DNA from 3 places in the Mesorhizobium sp. WSM4989 genome. Region 1 is predicted to be linked to each of the others. Evidence: predicted binding sites of a transcription regulator. Region 1 holds the regulator's gene; each other region holds the start of a gene.
What was found. Region 1 encodes HrcA, which represses chaperone genes, less so after heat shock. Its sites were predicted from a motif close to GTTAGCACTCNCNNNNNGNGAGTGCTAAC; they were not measured.

Region 1 (5,831 bases):
CCGTACTCCTTGGCCGACTTCGCCTCGAAGCCGAACGGGGCCATCAAGTCGGCGAATTCGCGCAGCTTGCCTTCATTGTGGCTGGCGACGACGATCTTTTGTTCGTTCAAAGAATGCATCAGAGACCCCAGATCCTTGGTTCGGCGAACTCGATCGAATTGCCCGAAGGGTCGCGGATATAGATCGAATGTCCGCCTTGCGGCCATTCGAAATCGCTTTCGATGGCGATGTTCTTGGCCGCCAGATGCTTGCGCCATTGGGCGATCTCGGCCGCAGTCGCAGTGAAGCAAAGATGCCCTTCGCCGACCGTGCCGTGCGGCGGCACCTTCAGCCTGGCGTCGGGCGCCGGCGGAATTTTCGTCGCCTCGGCATTGAAGATGAGCAGCACGCCGTTGCCGCAGCGGAAGAAGACGTGGCGACCTTCGACCTTGCCCAGCGGATCCAGGCCGAGGATGTCGCGGTAGAAGGCTTCGGCAGCGGTTAGATCTGTGACGTAGAGCGCTGATTCCAGAATCGCGGAGGGAGTCACGAAGCACCCCCCTCTGCCCTGCCGGGCATCTCCCCCTCAAGGGGAGAGATTGGCAGCTCCACCGACAGTGTGTCGACGGCGAAGATTGGCGAAGGCCGAGGTGAGGTCCGATCTCCCCCCTTGAGGGGGAGATGGCCGGCAGGCCAGAGGGGGGTGCCTAGGCTCGGCATTCGAAAACCTACGCCACCGCCATCTGCTGCAGGCTGACCAGCCGAGAAATACCCTTCTTGGCCAGTCCCATCAGCGCCGAAAACTGCTCTTCGGAGAAGGGCTCGCCTTCCGCCGTGCCCTGGATCTCGACGATGCCGCCCTTGCCGGTCATGACGAAATTGGCGTCGGTGCCGGCCGAGGAATCCTCGAGATAATCGAGATCGATGACCGGCTGTCCGTCATGGATGCCGCAGGAGATCGCCGCGACATGGTCCTTGAGCACCTTGGAAACGCTGGCCATCTGGCGCGCTTCCATCCAGCGCAGGCAATCGTATAGCGCCACCCAGCCGCCGGTGATCGAGGCGGTGCGGGTGCCGCCGTCGGCCTGGATAACGTCGCAGTCGACGGTGATCTGCTGTTCGCCTAGCGCCTGCAGGTCGACAACGGCGCGCAACGAACGACCGATCAGCCGCTGGATCTCCAGCGTGCGGCCGCCCTGCTTGCCGGCGGAAGCCTCGCGGCGCATCCGCTCGCCCGTCGAGCGCGGCAGCATGCCGTATTCGGCCGTAACCCAGCCCTTGCCGGAATTGCGCATCCAGGCCGGCACCTTTTCCTCCAGGCTCGCCGTGCATAGCACATGCGTGTCTCCGAACTTCACCAGGCACGAGCCTTCGGCGTGCTTGGAGACGCCGCGCTCGAAGGAGATGGCGCGCATTTCGTCGGGCTGGCGTTTGGAGGGGCGCATTCGGCCTTCTTTCCTATGGTTTTGGATTCGTCGGCGGCTTGTAGACGCATGCGGCGGATGGCGCAAAGGAAAAGGGCGCCAAGGAAACGGGGAGTCAAGGAAACGGCGCAAGCGAAAATGGCCCGGGTTGCGCCAGGGAGGCTTAAGTCTATATCTTTCGATAGGAGGTTTTTCGCCGGAATGAACAAGGCAGTCGATCCCGCATCGCAGCCGCCCGTGCTTCAGTCGCTCGACATGCGCTCGCGCGACATCTTCCGGCGGATTGTCGATTCCTATCTGCGCGACGGCGAGCCGGTCGGCTCGCGCAGCCTGTCGCGCATCCTGCCGTCGTCGCTGTCACCGGCCACCATCCGCAACGTGATGAGCGACCTCGAGCATCTGGGGCTGATCTACGCGCCGCACATCTCGGCCGGCCGCCTGCCGACCCAGACCGGCCTGCGCTTCTTCGTCGATGCCTTCATGGAGCTCGGCGATCTGTCGGACGACGAGCGTCGCGTCATCGAGGCGCAGGTGCGTGCCTCGGGCTCGGGCGCCACGCTGGAGCATATGCTGACCGAGGCCAGCCAGATGCTCTCCGGCATGTCGCGCGGCGCCGGCCTGGTGCTCGCCGCCAAGAACGAGGTGGCTCTGAAGCACATCGAGTTCATCCAGTTGGAACCCACCAAGGCGCTCGCCGTCCTGGTGTCGCAGAGCGGCGATGTCGAGAACCGCGTTGTCGACCTGCCGGCCGGTATCACCGTCTCGCAGCTGCACGAGGCCTCGAACTTCCTCAACGCCCATATCCGCGGCCGCACGCTGGCCGAGGCCCGGGTCGAGATCGCGCGCATCAAGGACGAGACCAGGGCCGCTCTCGACACGCTGTCGCAGGAGCTGGTCGAGAAGGGCCTCGCGGTCTGGGCCGGCGCCGAAAGCGGCCTGCCGGCGCGCCTCATCGTGCGCGGCCGCGCCAATCTTCTGGAAAACGTCACCGCCCAGGCCGATCTCGAATTGCTGCGCCATCTGTTCGAGGATCTGGAAACGCAGGACGGACTCCTGCAGCTCCTCGACCTCGCCGAGGAAGGTCCGGGCGTGCGCATCTTCATCGGCTCGGAGAACAAGTTGTTTTCGCTGTCCGGTTCGTCGCTCGTGGTCGCGCCCTATCGCGACAAGGATGCCCGCGTCGTCGGCGCGCTCGGCGTCATCGGCCCGACGCGATTGAACTATGCCCGCATCGTCCCGATGGTCGACTATACGGCCCAGTTGATTTCGCGCATGCTGAGATAGGCGAGCGGGAAACGTCGCAAGGAGGGTGGAAATGGCGCTGGAATCGTTCAAGGCCCAGATCAGCCTGCTGCTCGAGGAGATGGTGAACCAGCCGGAAGACGATCACGAGATCCAGGAGCTACTGCGCGAGAAGCTCAGGGAAATGCGCGCCATGGGCCTGCCGCTGCCGGCCGATCTGGTCGCGCTGGAAAAGCAGCTCGACGACGATCTGGATATCGAAGAGAGCTGAACTGCCGGCGCTTTCCGTCAAAATCCGCATGCCCGGCTTCTCTTTTGGAAAGCCTGCCCGATATTCGCTGTCTGGTTGCTGATGCACGTTGGCGAATAACGGAGAACAGCATGATACGGATTGCCGGCCTTGCCGCCCTCGCTTTGTTCCTGGCCTCCGGCGCCGTCGCGCAGCAGGCCGATCAGCCCTTGCTCACCGGCAAGAAGGCCTTCGGTGACTGGAGGGCCGACCGGCCCGGCGTGCGGCGCCTCATCAGGCCCGACGATCTCCCGAAGCCGAATGTCGCCGAATCCGCCTCGAACGGCGGCGGTGTCACCGATCGCCCCGAGGATGCCACGCCAGCCCTTCCACCCGGCTTTTCGGCCGAACTGGTGGCTTCGGGCATCAGCAGCCCGCGTGTCGTGCGCACGGCGCCGAACGGCGATCTCTTCGTCGCCGACAGCAGGGCGAGCCAGGTCCGCGTCTATCGACTGGCCGAAGGCAGCGCCAAGCCCGCCGAGAAGTCGGTCTTTGCCAAAGGCCTGACCCGGCCCTACGGCATCGCCTTCTATCCGCCGGGCGACAAGCCGCAATGGGTCTATGTCGCCAACAGCAACAGCGTCGTCCGCTTTGCCTATCGCGACGGCGACCTCAAAGCTTCCGGCGAGCCCGAAACGATCGTCTCGGACATCCCGTCGAGCCATCACTGGACGCGCGACATCGCTTTTTCGCCCGACGGCAAAACGCTCTATCTCTCGGTCGGCTCGGGCTCGAATACCGCGGAGGGCATGGGAGCGAGGCCGAAGGGCGGCGTCGAAGAATGGGCGAGATCGGCACCGCTCGGCGCTACCTGGGGCGCGGAGGAAGGCCGAGCGGATGTGCTCGCTTTCGATCCTGACGGCAAGAACCGCAGGATGGTCGCCACCGGCCTGCGCAACTGCTCGGGCATGACGGTGCAGCCGGCTACGGGCGCGCTCTGGTGCGTCGTCAACGAACGCGACGAGCTAGGCGACAACGTGCCTTTCGAATATGCGACCGCCGTCAAGGAGGGAGCCTTCTATGGCTGGCCCTGGTACTATATCGGCGACAACGAGGATCCGCGCCACAAAGGCGCGCGGCCCGATCTCGCCGGCAAGGTCACGGTGCCGGACGTGCTGATCCAGGCACATTCGGCGCCGCTCAACATCGCCTTTTACGAGGGCGGCAACTTCCCGGCCGACTACAAGGGCGACGCCTTCGTCACCCTGCACGGCTCGTGGAACCGCAATGTCCGCACCGGCTACAAGGTGGTGCGGCTGAAGTTCAAGGACGGCAAGCCGACCGGCGAATATGAGGATTTCGCCACCGGCTTCGTCATTGCCGACGATGCGGTCTGGGGCCGGCCGGTCGGTGTCGCGGTGGCGAACGATGGTTCGCTGATCCTGACCGAGGACGGCAACGGCACGATATGGCGCGTCGCCTACGGCGACGGCCGGTCCTGAAGCGGCGCTGGTGCAACCGAATCCGGCCGCAAGGCAATTAACGCCGCCCCGGCACCGTGGTAAGAGGCTGCCGCTCTGGATCCCGATCCCGGGATAGCGCTGGGTTCAAACCATGACACTGACAGGATTTCTCGCCTACAGCGCCGCCCTCGGCGTCGCCGCCGCCATTCCGGGTCCCGGCGTGACGGCGCTTGTTGCCCGCGCGCTCGGCTCCGGCTTCCGTTCGTCGCTCGCTATGTCGTTCGGTCTCATGCTCGGCGACATTACCTACCTCACCGCCGTCGTGCTCGGCCTCGCCTTCGTCGCCCAGACCTTCGGCATGGTGTTTCTCGCCATCAAATGGGCGGGCGTCGCTTATCTCGCCTTCCTTGCCTGGCGCTTCTGGACCAGCGGCATCTCGCCCGAGACGGTCGAGGCGCGCAAGGGCAGAAGCGGCCTGGCGTCGAGCTTCATCGCCGGGCTGACGGTGACGCTCGGCAACCCGAAGACGATGATCTTCTATCTCGCCATCACGCCGACCATCGTCGACCTGAAGACGATCACGCCGGCCGACTACGGCATCCTTGTCGCGCTGACCGTTGTCGTCCTGTTCGGGGTGCTGGTCCCCTATCTGGCGCTGGCTGCCAAGGCGCGCTGGTTCCTGAGATCGCCGCGCGCGCTCAAGGTGCTGAACCGCACCGCCGCCGGCTTCATGATGGGAGCGGCAGCCGCCATCGCGGCCCGTCAATAGGCTGCATTCTCAACCGGCCCCCATTTCGGGGAAAGCATCCCCAAAACGGGCCGATCCGGAAAATGCATTTCCGGCGCGGGGAGGTTTTCAGCAGCCGCCCCACTCGGATATTTTCGGCGGGCAGCCTATCTTGCGCGGCTGAAAGCCTTATTCTGTATGCCTATGCCTTTGCCTTGGGAGCGAAACCAATGAACAAGCCCGTCACCTCCGCGCGTGTCCCCGGCCGCGGCCGCATCTTCAACTCGATCACCGAGACGATTGGGGACACGCCGCTGGTGCGGCTGGATAAGTTCGCCAAGGAGAAGGGCGTCGTCGCCAACGTGCTGGCCAAGCTCGAATTCTTCAACCCGATCGCCTCGGTCAAGGACCGCATCGGTGTCTCGATGATCGAGGCGCTGGAGGAGGCCGGCAAGATCGCGCCGGGCAAGACCACGCTGATCGAGCCGACCTCCGGCAACACCGGCATCGCGCTGGCCTTCGCCGCCGCCGCCAAGGGTTACAAGCTGATCCTCACCATGCCGGAGACAATGTCGGTCGAACGTCGCAAGATGCTGGCGCTGCTCGGTGCCGAATTGGTGCTCACCGAAGGCCCGAAAGGCATGAAGGGCGCCATCGCCAAGGCCGACGAGTTTGCCGCCACGCTGCCCAACGCCATCATCCCGCAGCAGTTCGAGAACCCGGCCAATCCGGAAATCCACCGCCGCACCACGGCGGAGGAGGTCTGG
Region 2 (5,831 bases), 1.9 Mb from region 1:
CGATGCTGCGGTAGAAGTCGGTATATTCCTCGGGCTTTATGTCGCTCTTCGGCCTCACCCAGAGCGCCGTGCCGTCGGCGACATCGCGCGGCTCGGCGCCCGGCTTCTCAACAAGCGTGATCGGCACCGGCACGTGGCCGGACTGCGACTTCGCCAGCCCTTCGAGCCGGTAAGGCGTGGTGTAGGAACTCGCATCGTCCATCAGATGCAGCACGACGCGCGTGCCGCGCCTGGGAGCTGCCGCAAGCGGCACGGGAGCGATCTCGTAGGTGCCCTTGCCGTCGGAAGACCAGCGCCAGGCTTCCTCGCTGCCGGCCTGCCGGCTGATGACATCGACATGATCGGCCACCATGAAAGCGGAGTAGAAGCCGACGCCGAACTGGCCGATGAGTTGCGAGTCCTCAGTCGCCTTGCCAGCCTCGACGCGCTCGATGAAGGCACGGGTGCCGGAGCGTGCGATGGTGCCCAGAGCCTCGGCCATCTCCTCGCGGCCCATGCCGATGCCGTTGTCCTCGACGGCAAGCTGCTTGTTGTCGGGGTCGGCCGAAATAGTGATGCGCGGCTTTGCGTCCTCGCCCAGCAGCTCGGGACGGGTGATCGCTTCGAAGCGCAGCTTCTCGCACGCGTCCGCGCCGTTGGAGATCAGCTCGCGCAGGAAGACGTCCCGGTCCGAATAGACCGAATGCACCATCATGTGCAGCAGCCGCGAGACATCCGCCTCGAATGTCCTGGTTTCCGTCGTCTTGGTATCCGTCGTCATTCAGAATCTTCCCACATAGTAACTCTGGCGCGTCGCGCCGCGGCGTGTCGAAGCTGCCGATCTCCGCCGATGAGGGGAGATGTCCGACAGGACAAAGGGGACGCGTCCCGCCAGCCGATCTGTCGCGGAGTGCTTTCGCGCTTTTCCGGTTCTTGTCAATTCAGAAGGGTGCCGTTTCCCTCGCGCTCCCTTTTGCCCTGCCGACCAATCTCCCCCAATTGAACCCTGTCGGGGGAGATTGGCTGTGTCGGCGCCGCGCCTCCCCAGCGTCCTAGAAGTCCATGCCGGCGCCGGCGGGCATGGCGGGTGCCGCTTCCTTCTTCGGCTTCTCGGCGACCATCGCCTCGGTGGTGACGAGCAGGCCGGCGATCGAGGCTGCATCCTGCAGCGCGGTGCGCACGACCTTGGCCGGATCGATAACGCCCTGGCTGAAAAGATCGCCATATTCGCCGGTCTGGGCGTTCCAGCCATAGGCGAAATCGGTCTTCTCGCGCAGCTTGCCGACGATGATCGAGCCTTCCGCCCCGCTGTTCTCGGCGATCTGACGCGCCGGCGCCTCGATGGCGCGCCGCACGATGTCGACGCCGTATCTCTGGTCGGGGTTGTCGGCAGCCACCGCGTCGAGCGCATTGGCGGCCCTGAGCAGCGCCACGCCGCCGCCCGGAAGAATGCCTTCCTCGACCGCCGCGCGCGTCGCATGCATGGCATCGTCGACGCGGTCCTTGCGCTCCCTGACCTCGACCTCCGTCGAACCGCCGACGCGGATCACAGCCACGCCGCCGGCGAGCTTGGCCAGACGCTCCTGCAGCTTCTCGCGATCGTAGTCCGAGGTGGTCTCCTCGATTTGCGCCTTGATCTGCGCGACGCGGCCCTGGATCTCCTCCTTCTTGCCGGCGCCATCGACGATCGTGGTGTTCTCCTTCTCGACCACCACTTTCTTGGTGCGGCCGAGCATCTCCAGCGTGACGTTCTCAAGCTTGATGCCGAGATCCTCGCTGATAGCGGTGCCGCCGGTGAGGATGGCGATGTCCTCCAGCATGGCCTTGCGGCGGTCGCCGAAGCCCGGAGCCTTGACGGCCGCAACCTTCAGGCCGCCGCGCAGCTTGTTGACCACCAGCGTCGCGAGCGCCTCGCCCTCGACATCCTCCGCGATGATGAGCAGGGGCTTCGCCGACTGAACCACCGCCTCCAGAACCGGCAGCAGCGCCTGCAGGTTGGAAAGCTTCTTCTCGTGGATCAGCACATAGGGCTCTTCGAGCTCGACGCGCATCTTATCCTGATTGGTGATGAAGTAAGGCGAGAGATAACCGCGATCGAACTGCATGCCTTCGACCACTTCCAGCTCGGTGTCGGCGGTCTTGGCTTCCTCGACGGTGATGACGCCCTCGTTGCCGACCTTCTGCATCGCCTCAGCAAGGAAACGGCCGATCTCGGCATCACCATTGGCCGAAATCGTGCCGACCTGGGCGATCTCGTCATTTCTGGTCACCTTGCGGGCGTTGGTCTTCAACTCCTGAACAATAGCCTCGACGGCTTTGTCGATGCCGCGCTTCAGATCCATGGGATTCATGCCGGCGGCAACGGCCTTGGCACCTTCCCTGACGATGGCCTGGGCGAGAACGGTCGCGGTGGTCGTGCCGTCGCCGGCGATATCGCTGGTTTTCGAGGCGACCTCGCGCACCATCTGCGCGCCCATGTTCTCGAACTTGTCCTCGAGCTCGATCTCCTTGGCGACAGTGACGCCGTCCTTGGTGATGCGCGGAGCGCCGAACGACTTGTCGATGACGACATTGCGGCCCTTAGGGCCGAGCGTGACCTTCACCGCGTCGGCGAGGATGTTGACGCCGCGCAACATGCGGTCGCGGGCGTCGGAATGGAATTTCACTTCCTTGGCAGCCATTGGAACACTCCTTCAGCAGGCACCTTTCATTCACCGATCGGGTTGGGCCGGTTCAAGCCGCTTTTCCCAACGCCGATGTCTGCTCGACCACACCCATCACGTCGCTTTCCTTCATAATGAGCAGGTCTTCACCGTTGAGCTTGATCTCGGTGCCGGACCACTTGCCGAACAGGATGCGGTCGCCGACTTTGACGTCGAGGGGAATGAGCTTGCCGCTCTCGTCGCGCGCGCCGGAACCGACGGCGATGATCTCGCCTTCCTGCGGCTTCTCCTTCGCCGTGTCCGGGATGATGATGCCGCCGGCCGTCTTCTCCTCGGCCTCGACGCGGCGGACCAGAACGCGGTCATGCAATGGATGGAACTTCATATCGTTCTCCTTCGGGACAAACAGATTTTGAGAGGTTCCTCCACTCCGGACCGGAAGGACCGGAGCGGGGCTCGCGATCCTTTCGGCCTCGCGCATGTGGATTTGGTTTTGCACGCGCCGGTTTCAAGAGGCCGCAAGAAATTTTTTGGCACTCGCAACAGCCGAGTGCTAGCGCCGTGAAAACAAAGGTAATTATGCAGCTTTGACGGGCGCGCCCCGGACCTCTTGACGGCAAAGGAATCAATTCCCAAATCGAACCTGCCGGCGCCTGATGTGGCCGGCAAGGTCAAGGAGCGCCGCTGCCTTGGCGCTCCTCGTATCTATGTTGCTCAATGGAGGATGTAGCTATGAGAACCAGTTTCGACTTTTCTCCCCTGTTCCGGTCGAGCATCGGCTTCGATCGAATGCTGAACGCGCTCGAGACCGCAAGCCGCATCGAAACCGCTGACAACTGGCCGCCCTACGATATCGCCAAGAGCGGCGAGGACGACTACCGCATCACCATGGCCCTGGCAGGCTTCAGCCAGGACGAACTGGCCATTACCCAGGAGCAGAACATGCTGATGGTCTCTGGCCAAAAGGCAGGCGAGGACAACGGCGAGTACCTGCATCGCGGCATTGCCGGCCGCGCATTCCAGCGTCGCTTCGAGCTTGCCGATCACGTCAAGGTCGTCGATGCGAGCCTCGTCAACGGTCTGCTGACAATCGACCTCAAACGCGAGATCCCGGAAGAAATGAAGCCGCGCCGGATCGAGATCACGGCGGACAAATCATCGCCAACGGCCGCGACAAAGAAAATAGAGGCCGACAACAAGGCGGCCTGAGCCTTCTCGCCGCGCTTTGCGCCAAGCGCCGGGTGATGTTCCCGGCGCTTGTGGGCCTTGTCTTCCGGATGAACAGAAAGGAGGAAAACATGAGTGTTCGTGATCTGATTCCCTGGGGCCGAAACAATGGTAACCAGGTTCCAAGTGTCTTCCGCGACGGCGAACGCGATCCTTTCCTGTCGCTGCATCGCGAGGTGAATCGGCTGTTCGACGACGTCTTCCGGGGTTTCGGTTCCGGCTTGCCATCCCCAGGCGGCGTATCAGCCTTTGGTGCCGGCTGGCCGAGCGTTGAGATCTCCGACAACGAGAAGGAGATCAAGGTGGCGGCCGAAGTCCCGGGCCTGGACGAGAAGGACATCGAGGTGCTGCTTGATGATGGCGTGCTGACGCTGAAGGGTGAAAAGCGCTCCGAGACGGAGGACAAGGAGCGGCAGTTCTCCGAGCGCATCTATGGCCGCTTCGAGCGTCGAATCCCGCTGGGCTACGAGATCGAAGAAGACAAGATCGATGCCCGCTTCAAGAACGGCGTGCTGACGGTAATGCTGCCCAAGACCGCGAAGGCGCAGTCGCAGGCCAAGCGTATCGAAATCAAGAGCTGATGCCTGGATGCAGGGGTTGGACCGGCGGGTCCGGCCCCTGCGGCATGACGGAACCTCGGCGCTAGATGGAACGGCCAACGCTGGCGTAGGTGCTGGCTGGAGCGTGGCTCCCCTTCCAACGAGTGATCCGCCCGCAGCGGGCGCCAGGTGCTCGCTTGCGGCTCGATGACGTGCGGCCGACGCAGGCCATTCTAACCGTTTACCGCGCTGAGCGCAGATGCCGCTGACGGAACACCGCGCAAGCCTCTGGAAATCCGCGATAACCTTAATTCCTTCCTTCTTTTGGTCAGGCTTCCCGTACGGAACGTTAAGGGCTAGATTAGCAATTCGTTAAGTAATACGGCGGGTGTGAGCGTAAGAGGTGTGCCGTTATGAATTTCAAATCCCTGATCAAACGGGCCGAGGACGTAGACAAGGAATTTCAAGAGCTCCAGTCGGATCTGGCAGAGGCTTTCGAAGAATGTCTTTCGGCTGACGAAGAGACGTCCCCGGGATACGATTCTGCCGCCGACCTGGCGGCAAGCGAGGAGGATCCGCCGGGCGAGACTCAGTCCGAGGCTTCCGCCTCCCGGCTGACGCCGCACACCCAGACACGGTTGGCCGCCTTGGAAGCCGTTTCCGGACTCTTCCGCGACGGACAGGGTCATCTGGAGGAGATCGGGTCAAGGCTGGCCGAGATCGCCACAGCGCACCACATGACGCGCGATATCCTGAACGCCCTGCATCGCGATGCGCTGCGCGCCAATGAGCTGGAGCTGGAGAACGCCGCTCTGGGCGCCGAACACAAGGCCTTGTCGGAACAATTGCTTGACGCTACGCGCAAGCAGCGCGAACGCGACGGCGCGGCCGAGGCCTGGCAGCAGCGCGAGGCAAGTCTCGTCCAGGACAGGGAGTCGCTGCGCGAGGCGCTTGCAGCGGTGCGGCTCGAAATGGTCGAGATGGGCAATGAGAGCGCCAGGCGCGAGGCTGAGTTCGGTGAGATCGTCAAGACCCTGACGGCCAAGACCGTCGAAGCCGACAGGCGCGCTGTCGAGAACAAGCTGCTGCGCGAGAAGCAGGTCGGGCTTTCGATCGAGCTGGAGCAGGCGCAAAAGCGCGAGGCCGAGGCCCGGCACAAATTCGACGAGTTCGCGGCGACCCACGCCAACGAAGCCACGCGCATTGCCGAACTTATGGCCCAGCTCGGTAGCCACGAGAAGGAGGAGGCCCGGCTGCAGAAATCGTTGGAGACGACGCAGGCCAAGCTTGCCGAGACAGCCGAAGCCGCCCGCATTGCCGAAAGCGATGGCGCGGCGGAGCTTGCGCGGAGCCGGGCGGAGCTGCGCGGCTTGCGCTCCGAAATCCAGGAGCTGCAATCGCGGCTGGAGCAGGCCTCCATCGA
Region 3 (5,831 bases), 2.3 Mb from region 1:
AGGTTGACGCAGGGATGGCCGAGCGCTGGCGCTGGCGCTGCTGATCTCCCTCCTTGAGGGGGAGATGTCGCCGAAGGCGACAGAGGGGGTCGCCGCGCGTTGGAGCGCCAGCGCCTTCGTTGCAAGGGAGTCGTCGCCGGCGCCTTATGCGCGGGACCCCCTTTGCCCTGCCGGGCATCTCCCCCTCAAGAGGGGAGATCGGCTGTTGCGCGGGCCTTCGCCAATCGCAACACTTCGCAACAGTATAGAAGCCCGCCTTTGGACCGGCTGCCCGCATGCCAAACAAAAAGGGCGACATGTCTGCCGCCCTTTCCATATTCGCTGTGGGACCGGACTTCTTAGAAGTCCATGCCGCCACTCAAGCCGCTTGCGGGCTTGAGCAATGTTCAATGATGGGCGTGCTTTATGGACTTCTTAGAAGTCCATGCCGCCCATGCCGCCCATGCCGCCGCCAGGCATACCGCCCGGCATACCGCCGGCGGCTTCCTTCTTCGGAGCCTCGGCGATCATGGCTTCGGTGGTGACCAGCAGGCCGGCGACCGAGGCCGCGTCCTGGAGAGCGGTGCGAACGACCTTGACCGGGTCGACGATGCCCATGCCGATCATGTCGCCATACTCGCCGGTCTGGGCGTTGAAGCCGTAGGTCGCAGCCTTGTTCTCGAGGATCTTGCCGGCAACGATCGAAGCCTCGGCACCGGCGTTGGCCGCGATCTGGCGGGCCGGAGCCTGCAGCGCGCGACGAACGATGGCGATGCCCGCCGCCTGGTCGGCATTGACGCCGGTCGCCTTGACGGCGTGCGAAGCGCGCAGCAGCGCGACGCCGCCGCCGGGGACGATGCCTTCTTCAACGGCCGCGCGGGTCGCGTTCAGAGCGTCGTCAACGCGGTCCTTCTTTTCCTTGACCTCGACCTCGGTCGCGCCGCCGACGCGGATCACCGCGACGCCGCCCGCGAGCTTGGCCAGACGCTCCTGCAGCTTCTCCTTGTCGTAGTCCGAGGTGGTCTCCTCGATCTGCTGCTTGATCTGGGCGACGCGGCCCTGGATCTCGGCCTTCTTGCCGGCGCCGTCGACGATGGTGGTGTTTTCCTTGGAGATCGACACCTTCTTGGCGCGGCCGAGCATGTTGAGGCCGACATTCTCGAGCTTGATGCCGAGGTCTTCCGAGATGACCTGGCCACCGGTCAGGATGGCGATGTCTTCCAGCATGGCCTTGCGGCGGTCGCCGAAGCCCGGAGCCTTGACGGCGGCGATCTTCAGGCCGCCGCGCAGCTTGTTGACGACCAGCGTGGCCAGAGCCTCGCCTTCGACGTCTTCCGAGATGATGAGCAGCGGCTTCGAGGTCTGAACGACGGCTTCCAGGACCGGCAGCATGGCCTGCAGGTTGGAGAGCTTCTTCTCGTGCAGCAGGATGTAGGCGTCTTCCAGATCGGCGACCATCTTGTCGGCGTTGGTGACGAAGTAGGGCGAGAGATAGCCGCGGTCGAACTGCATGCCTTCGACGACTTCCAGCTCGGTCTCGGCGGTCTTGGCTTCCTCGACGGTGATGACGCCTTCGTTACCGACCTTCTGCATCGCTTCCGCGATCATCTTGCCGACCGACTCGTCGCCATTGGCCGAGATCGTGCCGACCTGGGCGACTTCCTCGGAGGTCTTGATCTTCTTGGCAGCCTTGCCGAGAGCGGTAACGACTTCGGTGACGGCGAGGTCGATGCCGCGCTTCAGATCCATCGGGTTCATGCCGGCGGCAACGGCCTTGTTGCCTTCCTGGACGATGGCCTGGGCGAGAACGGTCGCGGTGGTCGTGCCGTCGCCGGCGATGTCGTTGGTCTTCGAAGCGACCTCACGCACCATCTGCGCGCCCATGTTCTCGAACTTGTCCTCGAGCTCGATCTCCTTGGCGACGGTGACGCCGTCCTTGGTGATGCGCGGGGCGCCGAACGATTTGTCGATGACGACGTTGCGGCCCTTCGGACCGAGGGTGACCTTCACCGCGTCGGCGAGGATGTTGACGCCGCGCAGCATGCGCTCGCGGGCATCACGGGAAAACTTTACGTCTTTTGCAGCCATTGTAAGCTCCTGGCAGGGGTTCGGGTCGAACCCGCAGATTCAAGATTCAGTTGACGGTGAGGCCGATGATCAGCCGATGATGCCCATGATGTCGGATTCCTTCATGATCAGAAGGTCCTCGCCATTGAGCTTGACTTCAGTGCCCGACCACTTGCCGAACAGCACGCGGTCGCCGGCCTTGACGTCCAGCGGCACGAGCTTGCCGGCTTCGTCGCGAGCGCCGGAGCCGACGGCGATGATCTCGCCTTCCTGCGGCTTCTCCTTCGCCGTATCCGGGATGATAATCCCGCCGGCGGTCTTGGATTCGGATTCGACCCGGCGAACGACCACGCGGTCATGAAGCGGGCGGAACTTGGACTTTGCCATGTTGTCTTCCTCGAATGAGAACGGTGAGAACTGTTCCTCCATCCGGCGAGGCCGGATATAAGTTAGCACTCACCTAAGGCGAGTGCTAACGTGGCGCTGAGATAGGCTGATGGCATGCGAGAGTCAAGGCGCGCGGGGAGGGGCAATGGCGCAAAATTTTTTTCCATGTACCGACGTGGTTCTGAAACACAGTGGTTGCCCCACGACTACTTGGCAGAAATTGCTCGTGAGTTCGATGGGACGGCCGGGCATCGGCTGCTTAATATCCAAGCCGCAAGCCGATCTCCTGAGTTTCAAGATCGACGAGCAAGCTGTTTCTTTCAAAATACCGGATACCGACGATATTATGTTCAAGGCCAGGGACAATTTCCACCTCAGGCTTGTAGGTGGTTGTAAAATTCCAATCGTCCTGGCCTTCGGTTTTCACCACCACCTTGGTGCCGACATTCAATGATGCATACGGTTTGGATGTATCGGTTGGGACCATTATGGTTGAGTTGCCGGTGTCGTACAGCGTCGGCCGACAAACCGGCTCAGAGCCCCATGAGAGACAGGAGTCAAGAGTGGGGAAATTGTATCGCGGGCTGGCCTGTTTCCATTTTTGTATCTTGAAATTCTTCTTCACGTCATCTGGGATGCCGACGTGGAGGGCTTCTACCTGTGGGCAGTTGCCGGCCTCATTTGTGCAGGCTTTCCACTTACTGCCGATCGCAGAAAGGTAGTAACCTCTATGCAGGCCGGGTCCCACGCTCACTGCGTCCATTGGCGATTTGATCATCTGATGTGGCCCGTCGCCCCCAATGGGCGAGATGCCAAAGATGCCTTTTGGCCAAAGCGGGCCGCCGACAACTTCACCTGTGTCGCGCCTGACTTTCTTGTAGCGGATTAGGAACGATATTCGCCTGTCCGTGGAGGCCAGCGCGCTTGACGAACCAAAAGTCACACGCGCCGAAGCGATATTTCCATACTCATCGTAGGTGCCATAGTGCATGACCACTTTTTGGGTCGTGACAATTATACCGTCCAATTCCAGGGTTTTCGCAACCTTGATACCGTTCTCGGAGCATAATCCGGCGGGGAGCGTCGAACGACAATCGATCGTCATTCCGCTTGAGCCGGTATCCAGCAAAAGAGGCTGATTGATTTTCCGGTTTCCGAGAGAGAGAATTCTCACATAGAGCATACGAATATTCTTAGGGTTCCCCGGATACTCAAGTTTTATCAAGGGAATGGTTGCGGGAGTGCCATCGGCTCCGGCAGGAGAGGACGGATAGAGGAGTGCGCACAACAGGATCGACAGCAATGCCGCAAGTATCTTCATGCCCGAGCCCATCTTTTTGGCCGATAGATTTCGACGTGGCGAAGATGAATTATTGCAGGGCGCTTTGCAATTTTTGCGTCACAGCTCTGCCTGTAGATTTCAGCGGTTAGGTGGCCCCAGCACCAGCAGCGGACACCGCTCGGCGAGCCCGTAGCTTCCGGTCGAGGCCAATCGGACGGCTTTGAAGAAGACCTCGGCTTCCTTGATCAAGACGGCCGCCGGCGCAAAACTATAGACGGCGGACGAGTTCCGGTAGACGTCTATGGTTCCGATGACCGGTAGTTCCCATCCGGTTCGGGCCGACAGCTCCTCGCGGTCGGGAAACACCCATTCGAAGTGTTCGAGGATGGCTTTGACCGGGATCGTGTAATCCGGCGCGTCGCCGATCGCGGTCATGGCCACGCGCCATTTGAGCTCATGGAAAGTCGAGACGCCGCCGCTTAGTGCCAGAGCGCGGACATCCTTCGGGTCGTCCGGCGTTGCGGGAGAGGCGTAAAGCCTGATGCCGGCGCGGCCGTCGGACTTGAGCGCGCGCGCGATCGACGCAAATAGGGTGCGCCTGAGGCCGGCGGCGCCGATGACCGAGAGACATCCGTCGCCGATCAGCGCCTCGACGCTTGCATCGGCGAACGGCAGATCGAACCAGTCGCCCTGCACCGCCTTGCGCGTATCGGTGTCGCCCGGCCAGATGCCGGCAATCATGTCCGAAGACTCGTCGACCGCCGTCATCGTGGCGCCGAGCCCGGCGAGCTCGGGTGTCACGCCGAGCATCACGACATCCGACGGGGCAAGGCCGAGCTCGCGATCGTAGGTTTCGATAACCTCCGCCGGCGGCCGCAGGGGTGAGCCGAGCAACTGCCAATGTTTGCGAATTGCATTCCAATGCTCGGTCATGCAAACCCCAGCCCGGTAGCGCGTTGTATCCGATCGAATAGTGGACGACGCTTGATAGGCCAAGTGGGGAACAATGGCACGCATCGCCGTCATCACGCATGAGTTCGACCGCTTCCAAAGCCGGCGCGGGCTGCTATGGCGCCGGGACAGCCCGTACATGCTCTTCGATCTGCTGGAGGAACTGAAGCGCCGCGGCCATTCGGTGCAGGTCCTCAGCGGCACGTCGGCGAAGCCGGCCGCCGATATCGCGGTGCTGCATGTCGATGCGACCGTAACGTCGCCCGATTATGTCGAGTATGCCCGCGCCTTTCGCTTCTGCCTCAATCTCGGCGCCGCCGACATTTCCAAGCGCCGCATCAGCGGAGCCGTCGTCGGCAAGGACGACGGCTGGAAGGGGCAGGTTATCGTCAAGAGCAGCCTCAACCATCGGGGAACGCCGGAACAGCAACTGAATCGGCGCGCGCGGCGCGCCGGCAAGCCGATGCCGTTTCCCGGCGTCGAATCTTTCGACCAATACCAGATCCATGCCTCGCTCGCCGACGTTCCGGCCGAGCTGTTCGGACGCGAGGACCTCATTGTGGAAAAATTCATTCCCGAGCCTGAGCCGGATGGCTTTGCCGCCCGTTTCTGGCTGTTCTGCGGCGAGCGCGAGCGCTGCACACGCCACGTCTCGCCGCAGAGCCTGGTCAAGGGCGACGACACGATCCGTCGCGAGGCGGTTCCGGTGCCGGACGAGCTTCGCGCGCTAAGGCGCAAGCTGGGCTTCGACTACGGAAAGTTCGATTTCGTCATGCATGAGGGCAGGGCGGTGCTGCTCGATGCCAACAAAACGCCTGGACGCGCCCGCAATCTGTCGAGCTTCATCGCCGCCGGCAATGCCAATCTTGCCGACGGCTTCGAAGGGTTGATCCGCCAACACGCTTAGATATTCATGCCGCCCGAGACCTCGATGCGCTGGGCGTTGACCCAGCGATTGTCCTCCGACAGCAGCGAGGCGATCATCGGCCCGATATCGTCGGCGACGCCGGCGCGGCCGAGCGCCGTCATGCCACCCACGACGCGGTTGATCTCGGCGTCGTCGCGCACATGGCCGCCGTTGAAGTCGGTGGCGATGGCGCCGGGCGCCACGGTGTTGGCGGTGATGCGGCGCTGGCTGAGCTCCTTGGCGAGGTAGCGCGTGAAC

Region 2: the regulator HrcA is predicted to act here: its motif matches at 3,172-3,200, upstream of groES (co-chaperone GroES).
Region 3: the regulator HrcA is predicted to act here: its motif matches at 2,495-2,523, upstream of groES (co-chaperone GroES).

What each region holds. Positions count from the first base shown of each region.
Region 1 is NZ_JARTVN010000001.1:2,308,342-2,314,172, reverse strand. It holds gene rdgB (RdgB/HAM1 family non-canonical purine NTP pyrophosphatase) at 1-119, opposite strand, end outside; gene P9217_RS11150 (VOC family protein) at 119-529, opposite strand; gene rph (ribonuclease PH) at 708-1,424, opposite strand; gene hrcA (heat-inducible transcriptional repressor HrcA) at 1,605-2,687, shown strand; gene P9217_RS11135 (hypothetical protein) at 2,719-2,916, shown strand; gene P9217_RS11130 (sorbosone dehydrogenase family protein) at 3,027-4,376, shown strand; gene P9217_RS11125 (LysE family translocator) at 4,489-5,106, shown strand; gene cysK (cysteine synthase A) at 5,295-5,831, shown strand, end outside.
Region 2 is NZ_JARTVN010000001.1:388,483-394,313, reverse strand. It holds gene htpG (molecular chaperone HtpG) at 1-760, opposite strand, end outside; gene groL (chaperonin GroEL) at 1,032-2,660, opposite strand; gene groES (co-chaperone GroES) at 2,713-3,027, opposite strand; gene P9217_RS02040 (Hsp20 family protein) at 3,375-3,851, shown strand; gene P9217_RS02035 (Hsp20/alpha crystallin family protein) at 3,941-4,450, shown strand; gene P9217_RS02030 (hypothetical protein) at 4,822-5,831, shown strand, end outside.
Region 3 is NZ_JARTVN010000001.1:53,484-59,314, reverse strand. It holds gene groL (chaperonin GroEL) at 415-2,067, opposite strand; gene groES (co-chaperone GroES) at 2,137-2,433, opposite strand; gene P9217_RS00240 (hypothetical protein) at 2,693-3,754, opposite strand; gene P9217_RS00235 (methyltransferase domain-containing protein) at 3,854-4,648, opposite strand; gene P9217_RS00230 (hypothetical protein) at 4,722-5,573, shown strand; gene P9217_RS00225 (SDR family oxidoreductase) at 5,570-5,831, opposite strand, start outside.